2 regions of the Luteibacter sp. NPDC104163 genome follow, and region 2 is predicted to be linked to the other one. Evidence: predicted binding sites of a transcription regulator. Region 2 holds the regulator's gene; the other holds the start of a gene.
What was found. Region 2 encodes FliA, which starts transcription of late flagellar genes. Its sites were predicted from a motif close to TAAAGTTTNNCNNNCNNNGGCCGATAA; they were not measured.

Region 1 (8,159 bases), on a different contig from region 2:
GCACGCGCCGCGGCCTTCCTTGTGCTGGTCGGCGCGGTGAACGTACCGATCGTGCATTTCTCGGTGAACTGGTGGAACACCCTGCACCAGGGCGCCACCATCCGCCTGCTTGGCCCCTCGCACATCGATGCCAGCATGGTATGGCCGCTGCTCACCATGATGGCGGCCACCAAGCTGTATTACATCGCCAGCCTGTTCGCCCGGGTGCGCGCCGACCTCATCGCCTCCGAAGGCGGCAAGGCCTGGGTGCGCGAGCTCGCGCTGGGCCATGCGGAGGAAGGCAAGGCATGAGCACCTTCTTCGCGATGGGCGGCTATGGCGCCTACGTCTGGACCGCGTTCGCGGTCTTCTTCATCGTCCTCCTGATCGATACGCTGGCACCCCTCGCCCGGCGCCGCCGCAACCTGCGCGATATCCGCGCACGCATCGCGCGCCACGAGAACCGCCGCCGTCCCGGAACCCCTGCCCGTAATGAATCCAACGCGTAAACGCCGTCTCGCCGTCGTCATCTCGGTCCTTGTCGCTGCCGCCATCGCGGTGGGCCTCACCGTGTTCGCGCTGCAGCGGAACATGAGCTACCTGTTCACCCCGAGCCAGGTGCAGGAAGGGCAGGCCACGCAGTACCCCACGTTCCGCCTCGGTGGCATGGTGAAAGCCGGCTCCATCCAGCGCGCGAAGGACAGCCTGAAGGTGAGTTTCATCGTCGTCGACGATGCGGGCGCCATGCCGGTCGAATACACCGGCATCCTTCCCGACCTGTTCCGCGACAACCAGTCCGTGATCGCCACCGGGCGCATGGCCGATGGCCGCTTCATCGCCGGCGAGGTGCTCGCCAAGCATGACGAGAACTACATGCCGAAGGAACTGAAGGACGCCATGGCGAAGGCGCACCAGAAGCGCAACATCGACGACACCGCCATGAAGGACGCGCCGAAGTGATCCCCGAGCTTGGCCAGTTCGCCCTCATCCTCGCGTTGCTGCTGGCGCTCGTGCAGGGCGTGCTGCCGATCATCGGCGCGTGGCGCAACAATGCCGCGCTGATGGCCCTGGCGCGGCCCACCGCGGCGGGCCAGGCGGTGTTCGTCTTCGCCGCCATGGGCATCCTGGTCCACGCGTTCCTCAGCTATGACTTCTCGGTGGCGTACGTCGCCGACAACTCGAACCTCGCCCTGCCCTGGTACTACCGCATCACCGCGGTGTGGGGTGCACACGAGGGTTCGATGCTCCTGTGGGTGTTCATCCTCAACGTGTGGACCGTCGCGCTAGCCGCCTTGAGCCGCCACCTGCCGCAGCCATTCGTGGCGCGGGTGCTGGGCGTCATGGGTCTCATCGGCGTCGGCTTCCTTGCCTTCATCCTGTTCACGTCCAATCCGTTCCTGCGCGAGCTGCCCATGCCCGCGGACGGCGGCGACCTGAATCCGGTGTTGCAGGATCCGGGCATGACCTTCCACCCGCCGGTGCTCTACATGGGCTACGTGGGTTTCTCGGTCGCGTTCGCCTTTTCGATCGCCGCCTTGCTCGGCGGTGAGCTGGAACAGGGCTGGGTGCGCTGGGCGCGCCCATGGACGAACGTCTCGTGGGCGTTCCTGACCATGGGCATCGTCGCCGGAAGCTGGTGGGCGTACGCGGAACTTGGCTGGGGCGGCTGGTGGTTCTGGGATCCGGTGGAGAACGCGTCGTTCATGCCGTGGCTCGTCGGCGTCGCACTGATCCACGCGCAGGCGGTGACGGAGAAGCGTGGGTCGCTACCGGCATGGACCGTACTGCTTTCGCTGTTCGCCTTCTCGCTTTCGCTGCTCGGGACCTTCCTCGTCCGCTCGGGCGTGCTGACCTCCGTGCATGCCTTTGCCTCCGACCCGCGCCGCGGGCTGTACATCCTCGGTTTCCTTATCGTCGTGATTGGCGGCTCGCTGCTGCTCTACGCGATCCGCGCGCCGAAGGTCGCGACGGGCAAACCGTTCGCCGCGCTCTCGCGCGAGACCGGCATCATGGTGGCCAACTTGCTGTTCACGACGGCGGCCGCGATGGTGCTGCTCGGTACGCTGTTCCCGTTGGTCGGCGATGCGCTGAACCTGGGCCGTGTCTCGGTGGGTCCGCCGTATTTTGGCTTCCTGTTCGTGCTGCTGATGGCGCCTGCCGTCTTGCTGCTGCCGTTTGGGCCGTACCTGCGCTGGGGTCGCGCCGAAGGCAGCCAGCTGACCAGCATGGCGATGCGCGCGGCAATTGCCGCGGTGATCTGCACCGGCGCCGCGGTGTTCTTCGTCGACGGCAAGCTCCGCGCGATCGCCGGTGTCGCTGGCGCCGTGTGGGTCGCGGCGGGCACGCTGGCGTATGTCGTGAAGCGCTGGCGCGAGATGCCGTTCGGTCGCCGCTATCCCGCGGAAATGGCCGGCATGCTGGTCGCCCACTTCGGCGTTGCGATCTTCCTGATCGGCGTCCTGCTTTCCGAATCGCTGAGCACCGAGCGCGACGTGCGCATGGCGCCGGGCCAGGTGGAAGCCGTGGGCGCCTACCAGTTCCGCTTCGATGGCGTGCGTGAGACCACCGGCCCGAACTGGCGCGCCGACGAGGGCGTCGTGACGATCCTGCACGGTGGCGAGGTACTCGCGACCATGCATCCGCAGAAGCGCACGTACTCGCGCGGCCAGGTGCAGACCGAGTCGGCGATCGACCCCGGCCTGTTCCGCGACATCTACGTCGCCCTGGGCGAGCCGATGGATGGCGGTGACGTGGAAGGCGCGTGGGCCTTGCGCCTGTACCACAAGCCCTTCGTGCGCTGGATCTGGCTGGGTGGCCTGTTCATGATGGCTGGCGGGTTCCTCGCCGCGGGCGAACGCCGCTTCCGCGCGAAAAAGGCGGCCACCACCGTGGCAGCGCCCGCGACGGAGCAGGCTGCATGAGCCGCTTCCTCCCGCTCATTGGTTTCACCCTGCTGGTCGTCCTGTTCGGCTTCGGCATCTGGTGGAACACCCAGCATGACCAGCACGAAATCGTCTCGCCCCTGATCAACAAGCCGGCGCCCGCCTTCGTACTGCCCGTGCTCGGCGAAGAAGGACGCACGGTCGACAGGCAATCCCTGCTCGGCAAGCCGTACATCCTCAACGTGTTCGGCAGCTGGTGCATCGAGTGCGTGCATGAGCACGCCGTGCTGTCCACCGACGTGAAGGCGCTTGGCCTGCCGCTCATCGGCATGAACTACAAGGACGACCCGAAGGACGCCACCGCGTGGCTTGCCGAGCATGGCAATCCGTTCAACCTGGTGATCGTCGATCGCGATGGCCGTGCCGGCATCGACTTCGGCGTGTATGGCGCACCGGAAACCTTCCTGATCGATGGCAAGGGCGTGATCCGCTACAAGCACGTCGGCCCGATCACGCCTGACGTGGTGGTCAGGGAAATCCAGCCGGCGCTTGCCGCGCTGGCGAAGGAAGGCAGCTGATGCGTCGCCTCGGCCTGCTCGCCCTGCTCTGCCTGTTGCCGCTGCTGGCGATCGCCCAGGCGATCCAGCCGCTGCCGTTCCGCGACCGCGCGGAGGAAGTGCGTTTCCAGAAGCTGAGCACCGAACTGCGCTGCCCGATGTGCCAGAACGAAACGCTGGCCGATTCCAACGCGCCGATCGCGCACGACCTGCGCCGGCAGATCTTCGAGATGATGCAGGCGGGCAAGAGCGACGCCGAGATCAAGGCGTATCTCGTCGACCGCTATTCGGATTTCGTGCTTTACAAGCCACCGGTCGAGCCGAAGACCTGGCTGCTGTGGTTCGGGCCGCTGGTGGTCCTGGCGATCGGTGGCGTCGTCGTCGCCGTGCAGGTCCGCCGCCGCGCGCGCCAGGCCCCCGTGACCACGCAGGCGCCTGCCAATGATGCCGAGGACGATTGGTGACCATTGCGTTTTACGTTGCCGCCGCGGCCATGCTGGCCGTGGCCCTTGCCCTGCTGCTGGTTCCGCTGGTGCGCCATGGGCGCCGCCAGGGTCGGTCGAAAGCGATCTTCGCCATCGCCGTGACGCTGGCCGTCGTGTTGCCACTGGCCAGTGTCGGCCTGTATGCGCTGGTCGGCACGCCCGCCACGCTGGGCGGCGTCGAGCCGCCCAAGGAAATGACCGTCGGCCAGGCGATCGATGCGCTGACCGCGCGCCTGAAGGCCAACCCTGGCGACGTGGAAGGCTGGCTGCTGCTCGGCCAGACCTACACCATGGTGAAGCAGCCCGCGCCTGCGCGTGACGCGTACGACGGCGCACTCAAGGCGGACCCGCGCAACGTCGCCGCCATGGTCGGCTGGGCCGAGGCCGATTCCCTCGTGCGCCCCGACCACCGTATCGAAGGGCGCGGGCTCGCGTTGCTCGAGCAGGCCGTCGCCGCCCAGCCCGACAGCCAGAAGGCCCTGTGGCTGCTGGGTATCGCCCAGTTCCAGCAGGAACGCTATACGGATGCCGCCGCGACCTGGCGCAAGCTGCAGCCCCTGCTCGATCCGGATTCGAACGTCGCCCATGCCGTGGCCGAACAGATCGCGCTCGCGGAAAAGCGGGCCGCCGGCGCGACGCCATAGGACGAAACGCCTGCGTCCGTGTCACCATTCGCTGCATTGATCCAAGGAGCAGCGCATGGGCGACGCCCGCCGATACCATGACCTGAGCTCACCGTTCCGCATGAAGCGGGGCGGCGAACTGCACGGCGCCCGGGTGGCTTACGAGACCTGGGGCACGCTGGATGCGGAGCGCGGTAACGCGATCCTGATCCTCACCGGCCTCTCGCCAAGCGCGCACGCCGCGAAGAACGCCGAAGACCCGACGCCGGGCTGGTGGGAAGACATGATCGGGCCGGGCCGCGCCTTCGATACCGATCGCTATTTCGTCATCTGCGTGAATTCGCTGGGCAGCGACAAGGGCTCGACCAGCCCGGCGTCGGTGAATCCGGCGACCGGCGAACCGTATCGCCTCACATTCCCCGAGCTGGCCCTGGAAGATGTCGCCAATGCGGCGCATGAAGCGGTCACCCACGCGCTGGGCATCACCCAGCTGGCCTGCCTCGTCGGCTGTTCGATGGGCGGCATGAGCGCGCTGGCCTACATGGTGTTGCACCCGGGCGCGGCGCGGACGCATATCAGCGTCGATACGGCGCCGCAGGCGCAGCCCTTCGCCATCGCGATCCGTTCGCTGCAGCGCGAGGCGATCCGCCTGGACCCGAACTGGCGCGAAGGCCATTACGGCGGCGACATCTGGCCCGACCACGGCATGAGCATCGCGCGCAAGCTGGGCGTCATCACCTATCGCTCGGCGATGGAATGGAACGGCCGCTTCGCCCGCATCCGCCTGGATGCCGACGAACGCGAAGCCAACGAACCGTTTGGCTTCGAGTTCCAGGTGGAGTCGTACCTGGAAGCCCACGCGCGGCGCTTCAACCGGCAGTTCGATCCCAATGCCTACCTCTACCTCTCGCGCGCCAGCGACTGGTTCGATATCTCTGAATACGGCGAGGGCGATGTCATGCGCGCGCTTGGCCGCATCCGCATCGAGCGCGCCATGGTGATCGGCGTGAGCACCGATATCCTGTTCCCGCTGGAGCAGCAGGAGACGATCGCCAAGGGGCTGGAGAAGGCCGGCGCGAACGTGGAGTTCGTCGCGCTGGATTCGCCCCAGGGCCACGACGCGTTCCTGGTGGATATCGAGAACTACAGCCGGGCGATCGGCGGGTTCCTGCGCTCACTCTGACGGGGATCGCGCGCAAGCGCGCTCCCACAAGGGCTATGGCACGGCAGCGCCCCGGCCGCCCTGTTATCATCGGCGGCAGCGCTCCGTCCCCACGTCCCTGTAAGAGGTTCCACCCATGATCACGGTCGAATTCCCGGGCAGCCGCAAGCTCATCGATGCGATCGACCACGCGGTGAGCCAGGCGAGCACCCCGGCGATTACCGATACCCTGCGCAAATCGCTCTGCCAGCTGATCCGCTCGCGCGAAGTCGTCCTTCCGGCCAGCGTCAACGAAGCCTTCCGCGACCATTACGGGCGCCGTGAGCTCTACCGCAGTGAGGAGCACGGCTACAGCGTGGTCGCGATGACCTGGGGTCCCGGCCAGGGCACCAAGATCCATGACCACAGCGGCATGTGGTGCGTCGAAGGCGTCTGGAACGGCGCGCTGGAAATCGTCCAGTACGAGCTGATCGAACACGACGCGACCCGCTACCACTTCCGCCCGGTCGGCTCGATCGAGGCCGGCCCGGGATCGGCAGGCAGCCTCATCCCGCCGCACGAGTACCACACCATCCGCAACCCCAGCGAAGATGCCGTGGCGGTCAGCCTGCACATCTACTCGGGCCGCATGACCCAGTGCGCCGTATTCAACCCGCAGGGCGACGACTGGTACCTGCGCGACGAGCGCCAGCTAGGGCTCGACCAGGTCCATTGATTCCCGCATAATCGCCAGCCCCATGCCGAAATGGCGGAACCGGTAGACGCGGCGGACTCAAAATCCGTTTGTAGAGATACAGTGTGGGTTCGAGTCCCACTTTCGGCACCAGGATCAGAAGGCCTCCCTAGCGGAGGCTTTTTTTATGTTTTTCACCGGACGAATGGTGTTTTTACCACCTTCACGTTTTTTGCCTAAAGTGAGTAAATTGACAGCCGATATGTGATCCACATCACATTTATGGACGGGGTGCCGGGATGTTGGCTCGGTGGATGCGGCAGCAGCAGTCGATGCGCGGGAAGCTCGCGGCCCTGGACAAGGTCCAGGCCATCATTGAATTCAGCCCGGACGGCAACGTCGTCCATGCCAACCCCCTCTTCCTCCAGACCATGGGCTACCAGCTCAGCGAGATCGTGGGCAAGCACCATAGGCAGTTCGTGGACCCCGCCGAGGCCGGTTCCACGGCGTACGCCGAGTTCTGGGCCCGCCTGCGCGCGGGCAAGGCCGATGCGGGGCTGTACCGCCGCCTGCACAAGCACGGTGGCGACGTCTGGCTGCAGTCCTCCTACAACCCCATCTTCGACGCGTTCGGCCGGGTCGCCGGCGTCGTGAAGTATGCGACAGACGTCACCGAGCGCCGCCGCACCGAGGCCGACATGGATGGCCGCCTGCAGGCGATCGACCGGGCCCAGGCCACCATCGAATTCGCGCTCGACGGCACGATCCTCGACGCCAATGCCAACTTCCTGGCCGCGATGGACTACACCCTGGAAGACATCCAGGGCCGACATCACCGCATGTTCGTCGATCCGGCGGAAGTCGCTTCGGAAAGTTACGCGCGCTTCTGGGCCGGCCTTCGCGAAGGCCGGCATGATGGCGGCCTCTATCGGCGCTTCGGCCGCGGCGGACGCATTGTCTGGATCCAGGCCACCTACAACCCGATCCTGGATGCGCAGGGCAAGCCGGTACGCATCATCAAGTACGCGACCGATATCACCGCGCAGACCATGGCCGCCCAGACTCTGCAGCGCGAGGTGGTATCGCTTTCGCATGCCGTGCTGGATAACGCACGCAAGGCCGGCCGCGCGGAAGAACTCGTCGACGGCGCGCGCGCCGCAGCCCAGCGCGGCGGCGGTGTCGTCGCCGATGTGGTCCGCACGATGGGTGCGATCCAGGACAGCACGCGTTCGGTCGAGGACATCCTCGAGATGATCGACACGATCGCGTTCCAGACCAACCTGCTCTCGCTGAATGCGGCGATCGAAGCCGCGCACGCCGGCGAGACCGGCAAGGGCTTCGCCGTGGTCGCTGACGAGGTGCGCCAGTTGGCGATGCGTAGCGGCCACGCGTCGAAACAGATCCACGCGCTGATCGGCAGCGCCCGCGACCGCGTGGACGAAGGCGCCGAACTGGTCGGCAACGCCGGCCAGGTGATGCAGGAAATCCTCGGCGCCGTGGATCACGTCACCGAGGTCACCAGCGCCATCGGCGAAAGCGCACAGGTCCAGTCGACCGGTATCGAACGCGTCAACGCGGCCGTCGCCCAGCTCGACAGCGTTTACGGCCGGGCGTGACGCACCGGTGACTCCTGAGAGGTAGCCGCCATCTACCGTAAGACGGCGAAAGCGCGATCGAACGTGTCGATGCCCATGGTTTCGACGCGCTCGCCTGGTTGTGAAAGCAATCCCTGACGCCAGGCGGCGGTCGCCGCCGATTCCGCGCCTTGCCGCCGGTCCGTAGCTTGCACAGGTACCAC
Region 2 (8,159 bases):
CAACATCATGCATGTGGGCCTGAACTACGGCCGCGAGGACCTGTTCGCCGCCAACGGCCTGCAGCGCGCGCTGATGACGGCGCTGCTGGAGGCCCTGCGCATGCTGGGCCCCCTGTTCGCCGTGACCGCGGCCGCCTCAGTGGCCGCCCCGGCGCTCATGGGCGGCCTGAACTTTTCGTTCCAGGCGCTGGCGCCCAAGTTCGATCGCCTGAACCCGATCCAGGGCTTCTCCCGCCTGGTCTCGAAGAACGGGCTGGTCGAGCTGGGCAAGTCCGTGCTGAAGCTGCTCTTCATCGGCGGCGCGCTGGCCTGGTACCTGCGCAAGAGCACCATCGAGATGTACGCGGTCGGCTCCGGCTCGGTGGAGGAGGGCATCTCGCACGCCTTCGGCATGTTCGGCAGCGCCTCGCTGGTCTTCGCGGTAGCCCTGGGCGCCATCGGCCTGATCGATGCGCCGTGGCAGAAGTACAGCTTCATGTCGAAGATGAAGATGACCAAGCAGGAAGTGAAGGACGAGCACAAGGAAAACGAAGGCTCGCCGGAGCTGAAGTCAAAAATCCGCCAGATGCAGCACCAGATGGCCCGCCGCCGCATGATGGAAGACGTGCCCACGGCCGACGTCATCATCGCCAACCCGACGCACTTCTCGGTGGCCCTCAAGTACGACGAAAACCGCATGGGAGCGCCGCGCGTGGTGGCGAAGGGCATGGATGTGATCGCCCTGCAGATCCGGCAACTGGGTACCGATTCGAAGGTTCCGGTCGTCGAGGCGGCCCCGTTGGCACGAGCCTTGTATCACACGACGGAAATCGGACGCGAAATCCCCTCGGCCCTGTACGTGGCCGTGGCCCAGATCCTGGCCTACGTGTTCCGTTTGAAGCAGGCGATCGCCGTTGGCGACCTCCCGCCCGACATGCCCCAGCAGGAGATCGATCCGGAGCTGATGGGCCCTTACCGCATGGATAAGTGAGACAGATGGCAGCCTCCCAGAACCTGATGGGCACCTTCCGGCAGATCGGCCGCCGTGGCGTGGCCGCGCCCATCGCCATGCTGATCATGCTCGGCATGATGATGCTGCCGTTGCCGCCCTTCATGCTGGACCTGCTGTTCACGTTCAACATCGCGCTGTCGCTGGTGATCCTGCTGGCCACCATGTACGTGATGCGCCCCCTGGAGCTGGCCTCGTTCCCGACCGTGGTGCTGTTCGCGACCCTGCTGCGCCTGGCGCTGAACATCGCCTCGACCCGCGTGGTGCTGCTGCACGGCCACAACGGCCCCGGCGCGGCCGGCAAGGTGATCGAGGCGTTCGCCGAGTTCGTCATCGGCGGCAACTTCGCCGTCGGCTTCGTCGTCTTCGCCATCCTCACCATCATCAACTTCGTGGTCGTGACCAAGGGCGCCACCCGCGTCTCCGAAGTGACCGCCCGCTTCACCCTCGATGCCATGCCCGGCAAGCAGATGGCGATCGACGCCGACCTCAACGCCGGCCTGCTCACCCAGGAACAGGCGCGTGAGCGCCGCCAGGAAGTGCGCGAGGAAGCGGACTTCTACGGCTCGATGGACGGTGCGTCCAAGTTCGTCCGCGGCGATGCCACGGCCGGTATCCTCATCCTCGTCATCAACATGCTCGGTGGTTTCTTCATCGGCATGTTCCAGCACGGCCTCTCGGCCGGCGAAGCCGCGCGCACCTACACCCTGCTGACCATCGGTGACGGCCTGGTCGCCCAGGTGCCGGGCCTGATGCTCTCGATCGCCACGGCGGTCATCGTCACCCGCGTGTCCAAGTCGCAGGAAATGGGAAAGCAGGTGTTCGGCCAGCTCTTCAGCCAGCCGAAGGCGCTGGCCGTCGCCGCCGCCGTGCTCGGCACCATGGGTCTCATCCCGGGCATGCCGAATATCCCGTTCCTGCTGCTCGCCGGTATCGCGGGCTTCGGCGCGTGGAAGCTGCAGCAGCGCAAGCTGATGCCGGCCGGCGCCGCCGCGGGCACCCCGGGCGCGCCGGGCACCGAACTGGCCGCGCTCGAAACCGCGCCGCCGGCCGAACGCCTCGAGCTCTCGTGGGAAGACGTGGCCCAGGTCGACACCGTGGGCCTCGAAGTCGGTTACCGGCTCATCCCTCTGGTCGACAAGGCGCAGGGCGGTGAACTCATGGCGCGCATCAAGTCGGTGCGCCGCAAGCTCTCGCAGGAACTGGGTTTCCTGGTGCCGTCCGTGCACATCCGCGACAACCTGGACCTGGCGCCGCACGGTTACCGCATCTCGCTGATGGGCGTGCCCATGGGCGAGGCCGAGATCCACACCGAGCGCATGCTTGCGATCGATCCGGGCCGCGTGCACGGCACGATCAACGGCATCGCCACGCGCGACCCGGCCTTCGGCCTCGATGCCGTGTGGATCGAGCCGGGCCTGCGTGAACACGCGCAGACGCTGGGCTACACCGTGGTCGATCCGGCCACCGTCATCGCGACCCATCTTTCCCACATCCTGCAGAACCACGCGCACGAGCTCATCGGCCACCAGGACGTCCAGCAGCTGCTCGACCGCCTGGCCCAGCAGACCCCGAAGCTGGTGGAAGACCTGGTGCCGAAGCGCCTGTCGCTGGGCGCAGTGGTGAAGGTGCTGCAGAACCTGCTCGCCGAGCGCGTGCCCATCCGCAACTTCCGCGGCATCGTCGAATCGCTGGCGGAGAACGCGGGGCAGAGCCAGGACCCGGGCGTGCTCGCCGCCGCCGTGCGTGTCGGCCTGGGTCGCCAGATCGTCCAGGAAATCGCCGGCCTCGGCACCGAGGTGCCCGTCATTACTTTGGCACCGGAACTCGAACAGATCCTGCTCCAGTCGCTCCAGGGCGGTGGTCCCGCCGGCGCGGCGGTCGAGCCGGGCCTGGCAGATCGTCTGCAGAAGAACGTCGCGGACGCCGCTCGCCGCCAGGAAGCGGCGGGCGAACCGGCCGTGTTGCTGGTCTCGCCGGCACTTCGTCCATGGCTTTCGCGTTTCACGCGGCATGTGGCCCAAAACCTGCATGTACTTGCGTACAACGAGGTTCCGGACAACCGCCGCGTCAAGCTGGTGACGGCCCTGGGACGATAGGAATGAGACACCGCGCGGGGATTTGCCCCGGCGGACGTGACAGAACAAGGTGGCGCCGCAGGCAAGCGGGGCGCCGATCGACGAAGACAGGATCGAACGCATGAAAATCAAACGATTCGTTGCTCCCGACATGCGCCAGGCCATGCGCCAGGTGCGTGATGAGCAGGGTCCGGACGCCGTGATCCTGTCCACGCGTCGGCTGGATGACGGCATCGAGATCATCGCCGCGCTCGACTACGACGAAGCGCTGGTGCGCGAAGCCGGCTTTGCGTTCGAGCCGCCGGCGGAAGAGAAGGCCGAGACGATCCGTGCCACCCGCGATAACCGCGAAGCCGAGCGCATGGCGCGCGTCGACCAGGCCCGTGCGGCGACGGCCGCCGCCGTCGAACGCGCCGCCCGTTCGGCTCCGGCCGCACCGAATGCGCCGCAGCGCCAGTCCTCCGCCGCGCTGGCCGCCAGCGTCGCCGACGTCGTACGCGCCGCCACGGTGACCGCGCCGCAGAACGACACCGCGGTGAACGGCATGCGCGCCGAGATCAACAACCTGCGCGAGATGCTGGAAGTGCAGCTCTCCGCGCTGGCCTGGAACCAGAAGGATCGCCAGCAGCCGCTGCACGCCCGCGTGCTCCGCGAGATGACCCGCCTGGGTATCGACGGCGACGTCGCCCGCGCCCTGTGCGCCGAGCTGCCCGAGAACATGACGGCCGAGCAGGCGCGTTACCTGCCGCTGGGCATTCTTTCGCGCAACATCCGCACCAGCGGCCGCAACTTTGACACCGTCGGCGGCGGCATCACCGCCTTCGTCGGCACCACCGGCGTCGGCAAGACCACGAGCATTGCCAAGCTGGCGGCGCGCGCGGTCCTGCGCCATGGCGCTTCCAACGTGGCGCTGATCAGTGCCGACCAGTACCGCATCGGCGCCGGTGCGCAGCTGGAACATTACGGCCGCCTGCTCGGCGTGCGCGTGTACAACGCGCACGATGCGCAGAGCCTGCGCAACGTGTTGCTGCAGCTGCGCGGCAAGCACACGGTGCTGATCGATACCGCCGGCCTCGCCGGCAACGATCCGAAGCTGCAGCAGCAGTTCGAAACGCTGCGCGCCATGGCCGATGTGCGCGTGTGCCTGGTCGTCGCCGCGAATGCGCAGGCCCAGGCCATCGACAACGCCATGCGCGCTTACGCTCCGCTGAAGCCGCAGAGCGCCATCCTTACCAAACTCGACGAGACGCCGCTGCTCGGCGGCGCGCTCTCGGCCCTTATCCGGCACGGAATGCCGCTGGACTACACCACGGATGGACAGCGCGTGCCCGAGGACATCGCCTCCGCCGACGCGCGCAAACTGGTCTGCCTGGCAGCCCAGATGCTCAAGCAGCGCAACGACGAGCCGGATGACGCCATACTTGCCGATCGCTTCGGCTTCGCGTCGTCCACCCCGGCCATGGCCTGATCGCACATTCTGACGAACGTGACTTTGGCAACCGCATCCGCAACTTCTTCACCGGCAGTGAATTCCTTCATGACCACACACGTCGACAACTCGCAGGCCGCCGGACTCAACTGGCTCGCCGACCGCCGGCCCACGCGCAGCATCGCGATCGCGGGCGGCAAGGGCGGCGTCGGCAAGACCACGGTGGCCGTGAACCTCGGCATGGCCCTCGCCATGGGCGGCCGTGACGTCCTCCTGCTCGATGCCGACCTTGGCATGGCCAACATCGACGTGCTGCTGGGCCTCCAGCCGACCCGCCACCTCGGGCACATGCTCGAAGGCGCGTGCGCCATCGAGGACCTGATCCTCGAGGCGGCGCATGGCCTGAAGGTGATTCCCGCCACGTCGGGCACCCGGCGCATGGCGCAGCTGCCCAACATCGAGCACGCCGCGGTCATCCGCGCGTTCGACGAATACCCGCTGGCCCCCGAATACCTGATCGTCGATACCGCCGCCGGCATTTCCGACAGCGTGTCGATGTTCGCCGCCGCCTCGGACGAAGTGGTGGTCGTGGTCTGCGACGAGCCGGCCTCGCTGACGGACGCCTACGCGCTGATCAAGGTCCTGTCGCGCGAGTTCGCGGTGAACCGCTTCCGCATCGTGGCCAACATGGTCCGCCATGCGCAGGAAGGGCGCCAGCTGTTCGAAAAGCTTTCGCGGGTGACCAACCGGTTCCTGGATGTCTCCCTCGATTTCATGGGCATGGTCCCCCACGACGAGTACCTGCGCCAGGCGATCCGTCGCCAGTCGGCGGTGGTCGATGCGTGGCCGAGCAGCCGCTCGGCGGTGGGATTCAAGAATTTGGCCAGGTCGGTCGATACATGGGGTGAACCCGAACCCCGTGGTCAGGGTCGCATCGGCTTTTTTGCCGGGCGTGAACACGTGGGGGGAGGGCTGCCGTTGTGAGCGTCGCGAGCGAATACCTTGAAATTACTAAGGTTCCGGCCGATCAACTGGTGAAAACGCACGCGCCGCTGGTGCGCCGGATCGCCTATCACCTGATGGGCCGCCTGCCACCCAGCGTCGATGCGAACGACCTCATGCAAGCCGGGATGATCGGCTTGCTCGAGGCGGCAAGGAATTATTCGCCGACTCGCGCGGCCAGCTTCGAAACCTATGCGGGCATCCGCATTCGTGGCGCCATGCTGGATGAACTGCGCAAGACGGACTGGACCCCGCGCAGCGTCCACAGGAAATTGCGCGAGGTGGCGGAAGTTACAAGGCAGATCGAGAACGAAACGGGTGGCGACGCCGACGACGTGGAAGTGATGAAGCGTCTTGGCATCGACGCCATGGAATACAACCAGATCCTGGCCGACGCGGCGAGCGCGCGGTTGCTGAGCCTCACGGCGCCCGAAGGCGACGAAGGCTCCGCGATCGACGTGGCCGACCCGGACGCCACGGGCCCGGATGGCCTGTTCGAGCAGGACGGCATGCGCCATGCGCTGGCCGAATCGATCGACGGGCTGCCCGAGCGCGAAAAGCTGGTGATGTCGCTGTACTACGATGAAGAACTCAACCTGAAGGAAATCGGTGCGGTGTTGGGAGTAAGCGAATCACGTGTCTGCCAGATCCATGGCCAGGCGCTGATCCGTCTCCGGGCACGCATGTCGGGTTGGAAAGACAAACACTAAGAAATACGCGGCAGTAAGGCGGAGAACGCTTTGGACAAGAACATGAAAATCCTCGTGGTGGACGATTTCTCCACCATGCGGCGCATCGTCCGTAACCTCCTGGTGGAGTTGGGCTTTACCAACACGCTGATCCAGGAAGCGGAAGACGGCAACGCGGCGCTGGCGCTCCTGCGCTCGCAGCCGATCGACCTGGTGGTCACCGACTGGAACATGCCGAACATGACCGGCATCGACCTGCTCCGTGCCATCCGTGCGGATGCCAACCTGAAATCCCTGCCGGTGCTCATGGTCACCGCCGAGAACAACCGCGACCAGATCATCGCGGCCGCGCAGAGCGGCGTGAATGGTTACGTCGTGAAGCCGTTCACCGCGGTGACGCTGAAGGAAAAGCTCGACAAGATCTTCGAACGACTCGCCGCGGCAGCGGGCTAAGGGACTGACATGAATACGATGATTTCCGCGGGCCAGGACGTGGCACCCGAACTGCGCGAGCTGCTCGACGCCGATGACAGCGTGGCTTTCGAGCAGGCGCTGGACAAGCTGATCCGCAGCCGCGAGCAGCACCTGTTCCTGGCGCTGGGCCACCTCGCCCGTGACCTGCACGAATCGGCGCGCCGCCTTGCCTCGGATATCTCGGGCGATGGCGTGCCCGGCACCATGAGCGATGCGCGCAAGCACCTGCGCGATGTGCTCGAGATGAGCTCGCAGGCCGCGCACCGCACGCTGGATTTCAGCGAAAAGCTGCGCCCGCAGGCACAGTCGCTGGCGAAGCAGGCCGACGAGCTGCTGGTGCTCGACCAGGCCGATCCCGCCTTCACCGCCAACGCCACGTCGCTCGCCGTTCGCGTCGGCGATTTCGCGCAGAGCTGCGATATCGGGCTCGGCGAGATGGTCGAGGCACAGTCCTGGCAGGATCTCTCCGGCCAGCGCGTCGCCCAGGTGGAGTCGTTCATGGCCAAGGTGGAATCGTCGCTCGTGGAACTGGTGCGCCTCACCGGTTCGCTCGCGGGCGCCCATACGCCGGCCGCCGACAAGGTCAGCCAGGACGAAGTGGATCGCCTCCTCAGCGAATTTGGCTTCTGAGTCCGCCATGAGCGTGGAGCTGGACAACGAGCTGCTCAACGTCTTCCTGATCGAGGCGCGCGAACTGCTCGAGACCCTGGGCGAACAGCTCGTGGATCTCGAAGCCTCTCCGGAAGACAGCGAGCTCCTGAACGCGGTGTTCCGCGCGTTCCATACCGTAAAGGGCGGTGCGGGCTTCCTTGGCCTCAACGCCATGGTGGAACTCTGCCACCGCGCGGAAGATCTCCTGAACGAAGCGCGCAATGGCGCGATCGTGCTCAACGCGGGCCTGATGGACGCGTTGCTGGAGTCGCTCGACCTGCTCAACGACATGATGCGTGCGGCGGATGCCGGCGTGCAGGCCGAGCCTGCGCCGCGTTCGCTGCTCGATCGCCTGGTCATCCCGGGCCGCGCCGCATCGGCGGCGCCCGTCGCGCTCGCCGTGCCGGTCACTGCGCCGAAGGCGGCACCCGCCGTCGCGGCGCCGCCCGCCAAACCGTACGACCCGATCGAAGATGAGTTCGAAGCGCTGCTCGACGCCGCGCGCACCGAGCGCGCGCCGGCTCCGGCCACCTCGGGCACCATCTCCGACGACGAATTCGAAGCCCTGCTGGATTCGCTCTACGGCACCGGCGCCCCCGGCGCTGAAGGCGCCGAAGGTGCGGCTGAAACGCCGGTAGCCGTCGTCGTTGAAGCGACGGAACCCGTTGCCGCGCCCGAAAGCAACACCATCAGCGACGATGAGTTCGAAGCGCTGCTCGACCAGCTCTACGGCACCGGCGCCCCCAGCGGAACGGCAGCGGATACCACGTTAGCCGCGCCGCCCGTTGCGGTCGTGGGAGCGGGCTCGCCCGCGCTCCCCGAAGCCGAACCCGCGCAAGCGACGGCAC

Region 1: a site for FliA is predicted at 6,599-6,625, ahead of ACZ6YI_RS18585 (methyl-accepting chemotaxis protein). Genes of this name have one in related genera too.

Annotation. Positions count from the first base shown of each region.
Region 1 is NZ_JBVJMK010000019.1:66,260-74,418, reverse strand. It holds gene ACZ6YI_RS18635 (heme ABC transporter permease) at 1-291, shown strand, start outside; gene ccmD (heme exporter protein CcmD) at 288-488, shown strand; gene ccmE (cytochrome c maturation protein CcmE) at 472-939, shown strand; gene ACZ6YI_RS18620 (heme lyase CcmF/NrfE family subunit) at 936-2,900, shown strand; gene ACZ6YI_RS18615 (DsbE family thiol:disulfide interchange protein) at 2,897-3,439, shown strand; gene ACZ6YI_RS18610 (cytochrome c-type biogenesis protein) at 3,439-3,882, shown strand; gene ACZ6YI_RS18605 (tetratricopeptide repeat protein) at 3,879-4,547, shown strand; gene metX (homoserine O-acetyltransferase MetX) at 4,603-5,709, shown strand; gene ACZ6YI_RS18595 (cysteine dioxygenase family protein) at 5,825-6,403, shown strand; tRNA gene ACZ6YI_RS18590 (tRNA-Leu) at 6,428-6,514, shown strand; gene ACZ6YI_RS18585 (methyl-accepting chemotaxis protein) at 6,694-7,977, shown strand.
Region 2 is NZ_JBVJMK010000001.1:278,035-286,193, reverse strand. It holds gene flhB (flagellar biosynthesis protein FlhB) at 1-970, shown strand, start outside; gene flhA (flagellar biosynthesis protein FlhA) at 976-3,087, shown strand; gene flhF (flagellar biosynthesis protein FlhF) at 3,188-4,534, shown strand; gene ACZ6YI_RS01185 (MinD/ParA family protein) at 4,604-5,479, shown strand; gene ACZ6YI_RS01180 (RNA polymerase sigma factor FliA) at 5,476-6,207, shown strand; gene cheY (chemotaxis response regulator CheY) at 6,238-6,639, shown strand; gene ACZ6YI_RS01170 (protein phosphatase CheZ) at 6,649-7,290, shown strand; gene ACZ6YI_RS01165 (chemotaxis protein CheA) at 7,298-8,159, shown strand, end outside.